2 regions of the Intestinimonas sp. HCP28S3_D6 genome follow, and region 1 is predicted to be linked to the other one. Evidence: predicted binding sites of a transcription regulator. Region 1 holds the regulator's gene; the other holds the start of a gene.
The links. The regulator LexA, encoded in region 1, represses DNA repair genes until DNA is damaged. The targets are predictions, from matches to a motif close to CNAACANNTGTTNG.
Positions count from the first base shown of each region.

Region 2: the regulator LexA is predicted to act here: its motif matches at 2,549-2,562, upstream of dinB (DNA polymerase IV).

Region 1 is NZ_JBQHTM010000044.1:26,364-30,522, forward strand. Features, by position in the region: gene ACTNBK_RS13385 (ABC transporter ATP-binding protein) at 1-1,430, opposite strand, end outside; gene ACTNBK_RS13390 (MarR family winged helix-turn-helix transcriptional regulator) at 1,424-1,900, opposite strand; gene lexA (transcriptional repressor LexA) at 2,085-2,708, shown strand; gene ACTNBK_RS13400 (methylated-DNA--[protein]-cysteine S-methyltransferase) at 2,708-3,175, shown strand; gene ACTNBK_RS13405 (permease of phosphate ABC transporter) at 3,175-3,411, shown strand.
Region 2 is NZ_JBQHTM010000021.1:15,545-19,703, forward strand. Features, by position in the region: gene ACTNBK_RS08565 (ATP-dependent DNA ligase) at 1-198, opposite strand, end outside; gene ku (non-homologous end joining protein Ku) at 195-962, opposite strand; gene ACTNBK_RS08575 (hypothetical protein) at 1,024-1,269, opposite strand; gene dinB (DNA polymerase IV) at 1,275-2,522, opposite strand; gene ACTNBK_RS08585 (hypothetical protein) at 2,660-3,025, shown strand; gene tnpB (IS66 family insertion sequence element accessory protein TnpB) at 3,276-3,524, opposite strand; gene ACTNBK_RS08595 (hypothetical protein) at 4,054-4,159, opposite strand, start outside.

The sequences.
Region 1 (4,159 bases):
CCGCCGGAGACGTTGGTGCCGCCCTGGGCCATCTGGGTGTCGAAGCCGTCGGGGAAGGCCATGACGAAGTCATAGGCCTGGGCGTTCTTGGCGGCCTGGATCATCTCCTCCTCGGTGGCGTCGGCCCGGCCCCACAGGAGGTTTTCCCGGATGGTGCCGGTAAAGAGGACGTTGTTCTGGAGCACCATGCCGATGCGCTTGCGGAGCTCCTCCAGGGGGTAGTCCCGCACGTCCACCCCGTCCAGCAGCACCGCGCCGCCGGACACGTCGTAGAACCGGGGGATCAGATTGACCAGGGAGGATTTGCCGGTGCCGGTGCCGCCCACCACGGCGATGAACTCGCCGGGCCGGATGGTGAGGTCGATGCCGCTGAGCACGTTCTCACCGGTGCCGCCGGCGTCGTACTTGAAGTCCACGTTCTGGAACTCCACCCGGCCCTTGGCCTCGGGGAGCTCAGCGGGGGTGAGGGGACCGTCCTCGATGGAGGGCTCCGTCTCCAGCACCTCGTTGATACGGCGGGCGCAGGCGATGGACCGGGAGAGCTGGAGGAAGCTCATACCCAGCATCATGACGCTCATGAGGATCTGGAAAATGTAGGTGATGAAGGAGGAGAGGTCGCCGATGAGCATCTCGCCGCCGATGACCTGGCCGCCGCCCAGGTACAGGACCGCGGCGGTGGCGCCGTTCATGGCCATCATCATGATGGGGATCATGGCGATGACCCGCATATCCACGTTGATGGTGGCCTTGGTGAGGGCGTCGTTGGAGTGTTTGAACTTGGTCTTTTCATAGCCCTCCCGGACGAAGGCCTTCACCACCCGGATGGCCACCAGGTTCTCCTGGATGGTGCCGTTGAGGGCGTCGATGCGCTTCTGGAGGATCTGGAAGAGCCGGTTGCACATGCTCATCAGGATGCCGATGGCGATGACCAGCAGGGGGATGGTCACCAGCATGACCACCGCCAGCTCGGCGTTGATGCTGATGGCCACCGCCAGGGCCGCCACCAGCATCACCGGCGCCCGGACCAGCATCCGCAGGGCCATGGTCACCATCATCTGGATGGCGTTGACGTCGTTGGTGATGCGGGTGATGAGGGAGGCCGAGGAGAACCGGTCGATGTCGGCGAAGGAGAAGTCCTGGACCTTGTTGTAGATGCCCCGGCGCAGGTTGGCGCCGAAGCCCTGACCCACGATGGCGGCGAACTTGGCGCCCAGCATACCGCAGGTCATACTGCACAGGGCCAGCACCAGCATGATGCCGCCCATCTTCAGAATATAGTTGAGGTCGTCCTGGACGATGCCCACATCCACGATGTTGGCCATGAACCGGGGCAGGGCCAGCTCACAGGCCACCTCCAGGATCATCAGCAGGGGAGTGATGAGCGCAAGGCGCTTATACCCCCCCATATAGGGAAAGAGTTTTTTCAGCATGAACAGTCCATCCTTTCCGTAGGCAGAGATTCTCTCAGGTTGTGCAGCATCCGCAGCTGGAAGGCCCGGACCTGCTCCATCTCCTCCGGGGTGAAGCCGTCCAGCATCTGCCGGTCCACCTCCTGGAAGATCGAAAAGCAGGTCTCCAGCGCCTCTCGTCCCTTGTCGGTGAGCCGCACCATCTTTCGCCGCTGGTCGGCCTCACCGGGCAGCTTCTCCACATAGCCGCCCCGTTCCAGCGACTTGAGGGACACCGCCACCGACGCCGGCGACACCCGCAGCGCGTCGGAGAGCACCTTCTGGGAGGAGACCTGCCCCTCCCGGTCCTTCAGCAAAAACAGCAGCAGCGGATTGCCCAGGTCTCCCAGGCCCCGCCCCGCCAGCTCCGCCAGCATGAGCTGCTTCCGGGCCCGGGCCACCGCCTGGAAGGTGATGCCCGGCAAATCGCTGTCCGCTCTACTCTGGCACACATCCCCACCTCCAAATTAGTTAGCCGGTTTATCTTTAGCATGCTTACATAGAATAGACCCTAACTGTTGTATTGTCAATGAATTTTCTGTGAACGCTGCCTGCCAAATATCTTAGAACGCTTGTTTGACTTTTTGTGCATGCTATGATAACATAACCTTACCTACAAAAAAGGAGGGACCGCCCATGAAGGGTCTGACGGAGAAACAGCGGCAGATCTACCAGTTCATCGTCTCCTTTCAGCAGGACCACGGCTATCCCCCCTCTGTGCGTGAGATCGGCGAGTATGTGGGCCTGAAATCCCCCTCCACCGTCCACTTTCACCTCAAGGGCCTGGAGGAGGCCGGCATCATTACCAAGGCCGAGGGCAAGACCCGGGCCATCACTGTGGCGGGGGGCTTTCCCGCCCCGGAGCGCCGCCGCACCCCCGAGCCCCCCAAAAACCAGGTCCCCGTGGTGGGCGACGTGGCCGCCGGCGCCCCCATCCTGGCCCAGGAGAACATCGAGGACTACCTCACCTTCGACACCGGCCGCCTCTCCGGGGAGCACTTCGCCCTCCGGGTCCGGGGCGAGTCCATGCTCTACGCCGGCATCCTGCCCGGGGACTACGTGGTGGTCCACCAGCAGGAGTCCTTCCGCAACGGCGATATCGTGGTGGCCCTTTTCGAGGATGAGGCCACCGTCAAAACCCTCCGCAGAAGAGACGGCCACGTCTGGCTCATGCCGGAAAACCCGGAGTATGAGCCCATCGACGGCGACGGCGCCCAGCTCCTGGGCAAGGTGGTGGCCGTCATCCGTCGGTATGACTGATGGCCTGGCTCCGCTTCGAGACCCCCTTCGGGCCCATGGCCCTGGCGGGGGAGGCCGCCCTCACCCGGCTCTGGCTCCCCGGCACCCTGCCGGACCGTGGGGGAAGGGGGGAGGAGACCCCTCTGCTCCGGGCCGCCCGAGAAGAGCTGCAGGAATATTTTTCCGGGGCACGGCGGGCCTTTGACCTGCCTCTGGACCCGGCGGGGACGGACTTTCAGCGCTCGGTGTGGGCTGCCTTGCGGGCCATCCCCTACGGGGAGACCCGCACCTACGGCGAGATTGCCGCCGCTGTGGGAGGGCCCAAGGCCGTCCGGGCGGTGGGTCAGGCCAACCATGTGAACCCTCTGCCCATTTTCATCCCCTGCCACCGGGTGGTGGGAAAGAACGGTGCCCTCACCGGCTACGCCGGGGGGCTGGACCTCAAGGGCGCCCTGCTGGCGCTGGAATCGGGAAAGGAGTGTCTCTGATGGTGAAAAAGTGGATCGCCGCCGGCCGCCTCATGGTCCGGGAGCTGGACCTGGAGGACGTGGCCGCATTGAAGCTGTGCCTGCTGTCCCTGGGGACCCTGCTGGGCCTGGCCATCCCACGGAAGAAAAAGCCCGCCTTTGCCCTCTTCTCCACCCTGGTCTTTATCGGCACCTACTTCCCCCTCATGGTAAAGTTTTTGGGCGCCCTCTTCCGCACCGACCGGGCGGAACACTGAACATGAAAAAAGACCTTCCCCACGGAAGGTCTTTTTTTGTTTTCAGGCGGCTGATAGTCACTTCCCTTGGGGGGCTGACTGTCCGGTGGATCGTCAGAAGAAATGACTTCTTCCTTAAGGGGGAGCCTTGCGGCGTGGCTTAACATCTCGTTTCTTTATCTTTCTGCTACGCAGAAGGACGGGAGAGACGGCTCAAAACCCGTTTCGCTTCCCTGCTGGAAAAAGAACGGTTTTTGGAATCCAAAGAAAAAGGGGCTCCCGTGTGGGTTGAGTGGCTCCAAATAGGAATCCGGCGGCCCGTCTTTACGCCCCCATAGAGCACCGGCACCGTCCACAGGTGACTCCGCCGGTGGAACAGGGAAAAGCCGTGGTCCTATCCACAATTTTTTCGCCGCCTGCGCGGGTGGGTGTCGGGACGTGGTGGCGCTGCCTGGGATTGCCGTTGCTGCGGCGTGGGTGGTGCATAGCCTTCCCCTGAGGGGAAGGTGGCGGCGTCAGCCGCCGGATGAGGGGATACGCCGGACATCAACCAGCCTTTCCTCCCATCAGTCGCCTGCGGCGACAGCACGGGCCGAGGAAGATATTATGATTTGCCCTGACTGTCCACCGGACAGTCAGACCCCCCAGGGGAAGGCTTATGGACGGATCATCGACGCCCCACAAAAACAGTTCCAAAACCGCCCCACAGAAAACGGGGGGGGGGGGGGGGGGGGGGGCGGGGGGCGGGGGGGGGGGGGGGGGGGGGGGG
Region 2 (4,159 bases), on a different contig from region 1:
TGCCAGTTCCGGCACCTTGGGAAGCATCTTCATATTTCGCTTATTCCGAAGATCTGTCCCTATCCGTGGATCCAGATAGGCCACACACCGCTCGCCATCCAACTTCAATTCGTAAATAAAGCCATGGTCATCAAAAGGACCGCTCTCCGCGCCGATCAGCATGGGCTTGAGATTTTTGACCACAAACAGGTCTCTCATGACGCACTGCCCACATTTGCAAGGCTTTGCTTCAGTGCCTCCATAATGTCAATGACTGTAACCTGCCCACTCTCCTGGGGCACCGTGATCTCCTTGCCCTGGATCTTCTGATTGATGATCTCCCACAGACGGGCCTGATATTCATCCTTGTATGCCTGTGGTTGAAATTCCTGTACCATGGCGTCTACCAGAGTTTTCGCCATCGTCAGTTCCACCTCACTGACCTCTGGGTGGCTGATCTCTTTCGGAGCCTCTTTGACTTCATCCGCAAAAAACAAAGTTTCCACCAGGATGCCATCCTCAGTGGGAATCAGGGCCAGCAGCTTTTCCCTGGTGCCCATGACTGTTTTTGCGATAGCAATTTTGCCCTCTTCCATCATGGCCCGGCGCAGTAGTTCATATGCTTTATCTCCGCCCTGCTCGGGGATGGTATGATAGGTCTTATCGTAATAGACAGGCCGGATGGCGTGAAGATCGGTAAAATGAAGGATATGGATCGTCTTGTCTTTCTCCGTCTTGGCTTTTTCAAAATCATCGTCCGTCATGGTGACATATTTGCCGGGTTCATATTCAAAGCCCTTGATAATATCTGATGCCTGAACTTCTTTCCCGCAATTAGCACAGACCTTCTTATACTTAACCCGGCTGCCGTCCTCTTTGCAGAGCTGGTTAAAGTGAATATCGTTGTCTTGGGTGGCTGTGTAAAGGCCTACGGGGATATGCACCATGCCAAAAGAAATCGCCCCTCTATGTGATACTGCCATAGCACTGCCTCCTCTCCTTTTTTCTTAGTATTCGCAGCGTACAGCAGAATATTTCAAGATTCTATTTCTTCGCCTCTACAAACCAGCAGCCTTTTTCAAACCATAGATAAGTTTCCTTGCCTTGAATGCGACAGGTATAGCGGTAACCCACACCGCCAACGCTCTGACAGGCGGCCCGGCGCACATCCAGAATCTTGTCCACCGTGTATTTGTGTTCTTCATCAAACTCAATCAGCACCGGGCGCATTTTCCCGGTCGTGTCAAAGCGCACGACTACCGGCACATATCGTTTTTCCCGAGCATCCATGTTGATCACCCTCCGAAGTATCCCACCGGGTGTACCGTGTGGCTGTCCTTGGGATTGATGGCACCCAGCTGCGGATCGGTCAGCATTAATGCCCGCTGGACGCTCATATAGCCGTACCGCTGCCGGAGATCATCCACGGCCTTGTCAATGCGTTCCCACTTGTCCCGCTTGATATCGCTCTGATAGAGGGACAACTGCACACCGGCATCGGCCTCCACCAGACCGGCGCCCCGCACCCCAAGGCTTCGCACTGGCTTCTCCCAACGGTAGCTTGCCCGAAACAGTTCAAAGGCAGTCTGTGCGATCTCGGCGCTGGAGCAGGTAGGCGTCCGTAGCTTTCGTTGACGGGAGAACGAGTGGAGATCCTTGTCCCGGACATAAACCTCCACCACCGTACAGCGGGAAACCAGCTCCCGCATCCGGGCGGCTACGCTCTCCGCCAGCAAAAGCAGCATCAAGTGAACATCGGCGTCGCAGACCAGATCCCGAGGCGTGGTGGCGCTATTGCCCACGGATTTCACGTTTGGCACATGGTCAGATTTCTGGACGGGCGAAACATCCCGCCCGTTTGCGAACATATGCAGAATGGCGCCCATCTTACCCAACCGGTGGGTCAGGCAGTCCAACGGGGCCTCCGCCAGCCGGCCTATTGTGCTGATGCCAATGGCACGTAGCTTCCGGCTTGTGGCCGGTCCCACATAGAGCAGATCCTCCACCGGCAAAGGGTAGACGATCTCATGATAATTGTCCCGTCGAATACGGGTAATGGCGTCCGGCTTTTTATAGTCGCTGCCCAGCTTGGCAGTGACCTTATTGTCTGAGACTCCAATGCTGGCGGTGATGCCCAGTTCAAACTTGATCCGCCTGCTGATTTCCCGCGCAATGGTCATGGGCGAGCCGTACAGCCCCACGCTGCCCGTCACATCCAGCCAGCTTTCGTCCAAGCCGAAAGGCTCCACCTGATCGGTGTAGTCCTCATAGATTTCCCGTGCCAATTTGCTGATGCGGATATACTCACCCATATCCGGGGGCAATACTACAAGGTCAGGACAACACTGCAACGCCTGCCAGATGGCCATGCCAGTCTTGACTCCACGAGGTTTGGCAATATAGTTGGCCGTCAGCACGATCCCATGCCGTGCCTCCTGACTGCCACAGACCGCCACCGGCTGATTCCGCAGCTCCGGGTGCCGTTGGCACTCCACAGATGCATAAAAGGCGTTCATATCGCAATGAAGAATATGGCGTACCATCACGGCACCTCCTCTTCAGAAAGAATAGAACAACCGTTCTCTTCTTTCAAGTGGGAAATGTTGGCTGGATTATACCTGTGTCTGGAAGTTTTATCAGACGGATGTGTTATACTATTTCAGACGGGAGGTGGTTTTATGTGCGGACGCTATCAGTTCACCATGGAGCAATACGCGGAGATTTTTCAGATTGTGCGGGAAGTGGAGCGCCGGTATGGGGAACAGGCTTGGAAGCCTGGGGAGATACGGCCAACGGCGCAGGCTCCGGTTCGCCACGAACCACAACGGATGTGCCCGGACAAGCAATTACTGTTATTGGTGAACATGGTGAGCATACCTTTACGGTGGTAAATGGTTTCTTGGACGGTGATTTTCAAAGTGGACGAGGAAACGAGAGAGGCACAGATCCCGATTTATATATCAGCCAACATGCATTAAAGATATTGTCGGAGGAAACTAAAATATTTCGTATAGCTTTCGATACCGTTGACAGCAGTTACGACTAAGGGTTCATGGCAAACCTTCAAACAATTACTGCCTCATCATCGGGCATTGATATTCAGTCACGGTACGAAAAACAGAAAGAAATAGGAAGGATACTTGCTGACTTCCAGGGTTTTAGCCACAGGACTATCCGCCGTATTTTTGCTGATTGAAGTTATGAATTTCATTAACACAATGGTCGTTAATACTCGAAAACATGAATTTGCCTAACTTGAAAGTGTCGGGATGACAAAGAAGCAAATTAGGAATGTGTTACTTTGGGAAGGAGGGTATTATTGGAGTATTTCTTTTCTGCCACATTAGGAACGGGAATATACATTCCGATATACGCCACTGGTATGTGCCCTGCTCCGGCCTCTTGTAGAGCAGGATGAATCCATCCCGTTCCCAGTATAGTCCCTTAATCCGGTCTCGCTTCCGCCCACAAGACAGAAACAGCGTATTGGTGAATGGGTCCAGTTCAAACTGCCCCCTTTCCCGAATTGATGGACAAAAAAGCATTCGTTATAATGGAAAGGAAGGGGACAAAGGAAATGGAAAACAAACGCAAAAAAGGGATAAGACCAGTTGATGATGTGCCACTTGGTTGAGGCTAACGCCTTGCCAAGTGGCATATTTTACAGAAAGTAGGAGCAGCATCTACCTTGTAGCGGAAATGAAGGACAAGAAGCTCGCCACGGAGATTGCCGAGGAGCGTATGTCCATGATTGCTCCCTGCTGTCCCAGAACATGGACGGCGGCCAGGTGGCGCAGCTCCGGCAGGAGATCTGTGGGCGCAGCCAAATTTCCCAAAGGACCCTGGAACGGTATCTGAGCGGTGGGTTTGAAGCCCTCAAACCGCAAAGCAAGGGGGCACACAACTGTTTCAAAATCCCCCAAGATTTGCTGGACGAGGCCATTCAGCTCAGGCGAGAATTACCCAGCAGGAGCATCCCTACCATTATTCAAATCCTGAGAGCTGGAAGGAAAGGCCGCTCCCGGTTTCTTGAAGCGGACGACCTTACAGGATGCGCTCAGCCGCGCGGGGTACTCATCCTTCATGATGAAGATCTACAACGACAAGGGCTATGGCTCCCAGCGGTTCCAGCGGGTACACCGAAACTCGCTCCTGCTTGCCTTTGCCCTGTGGATTTCTG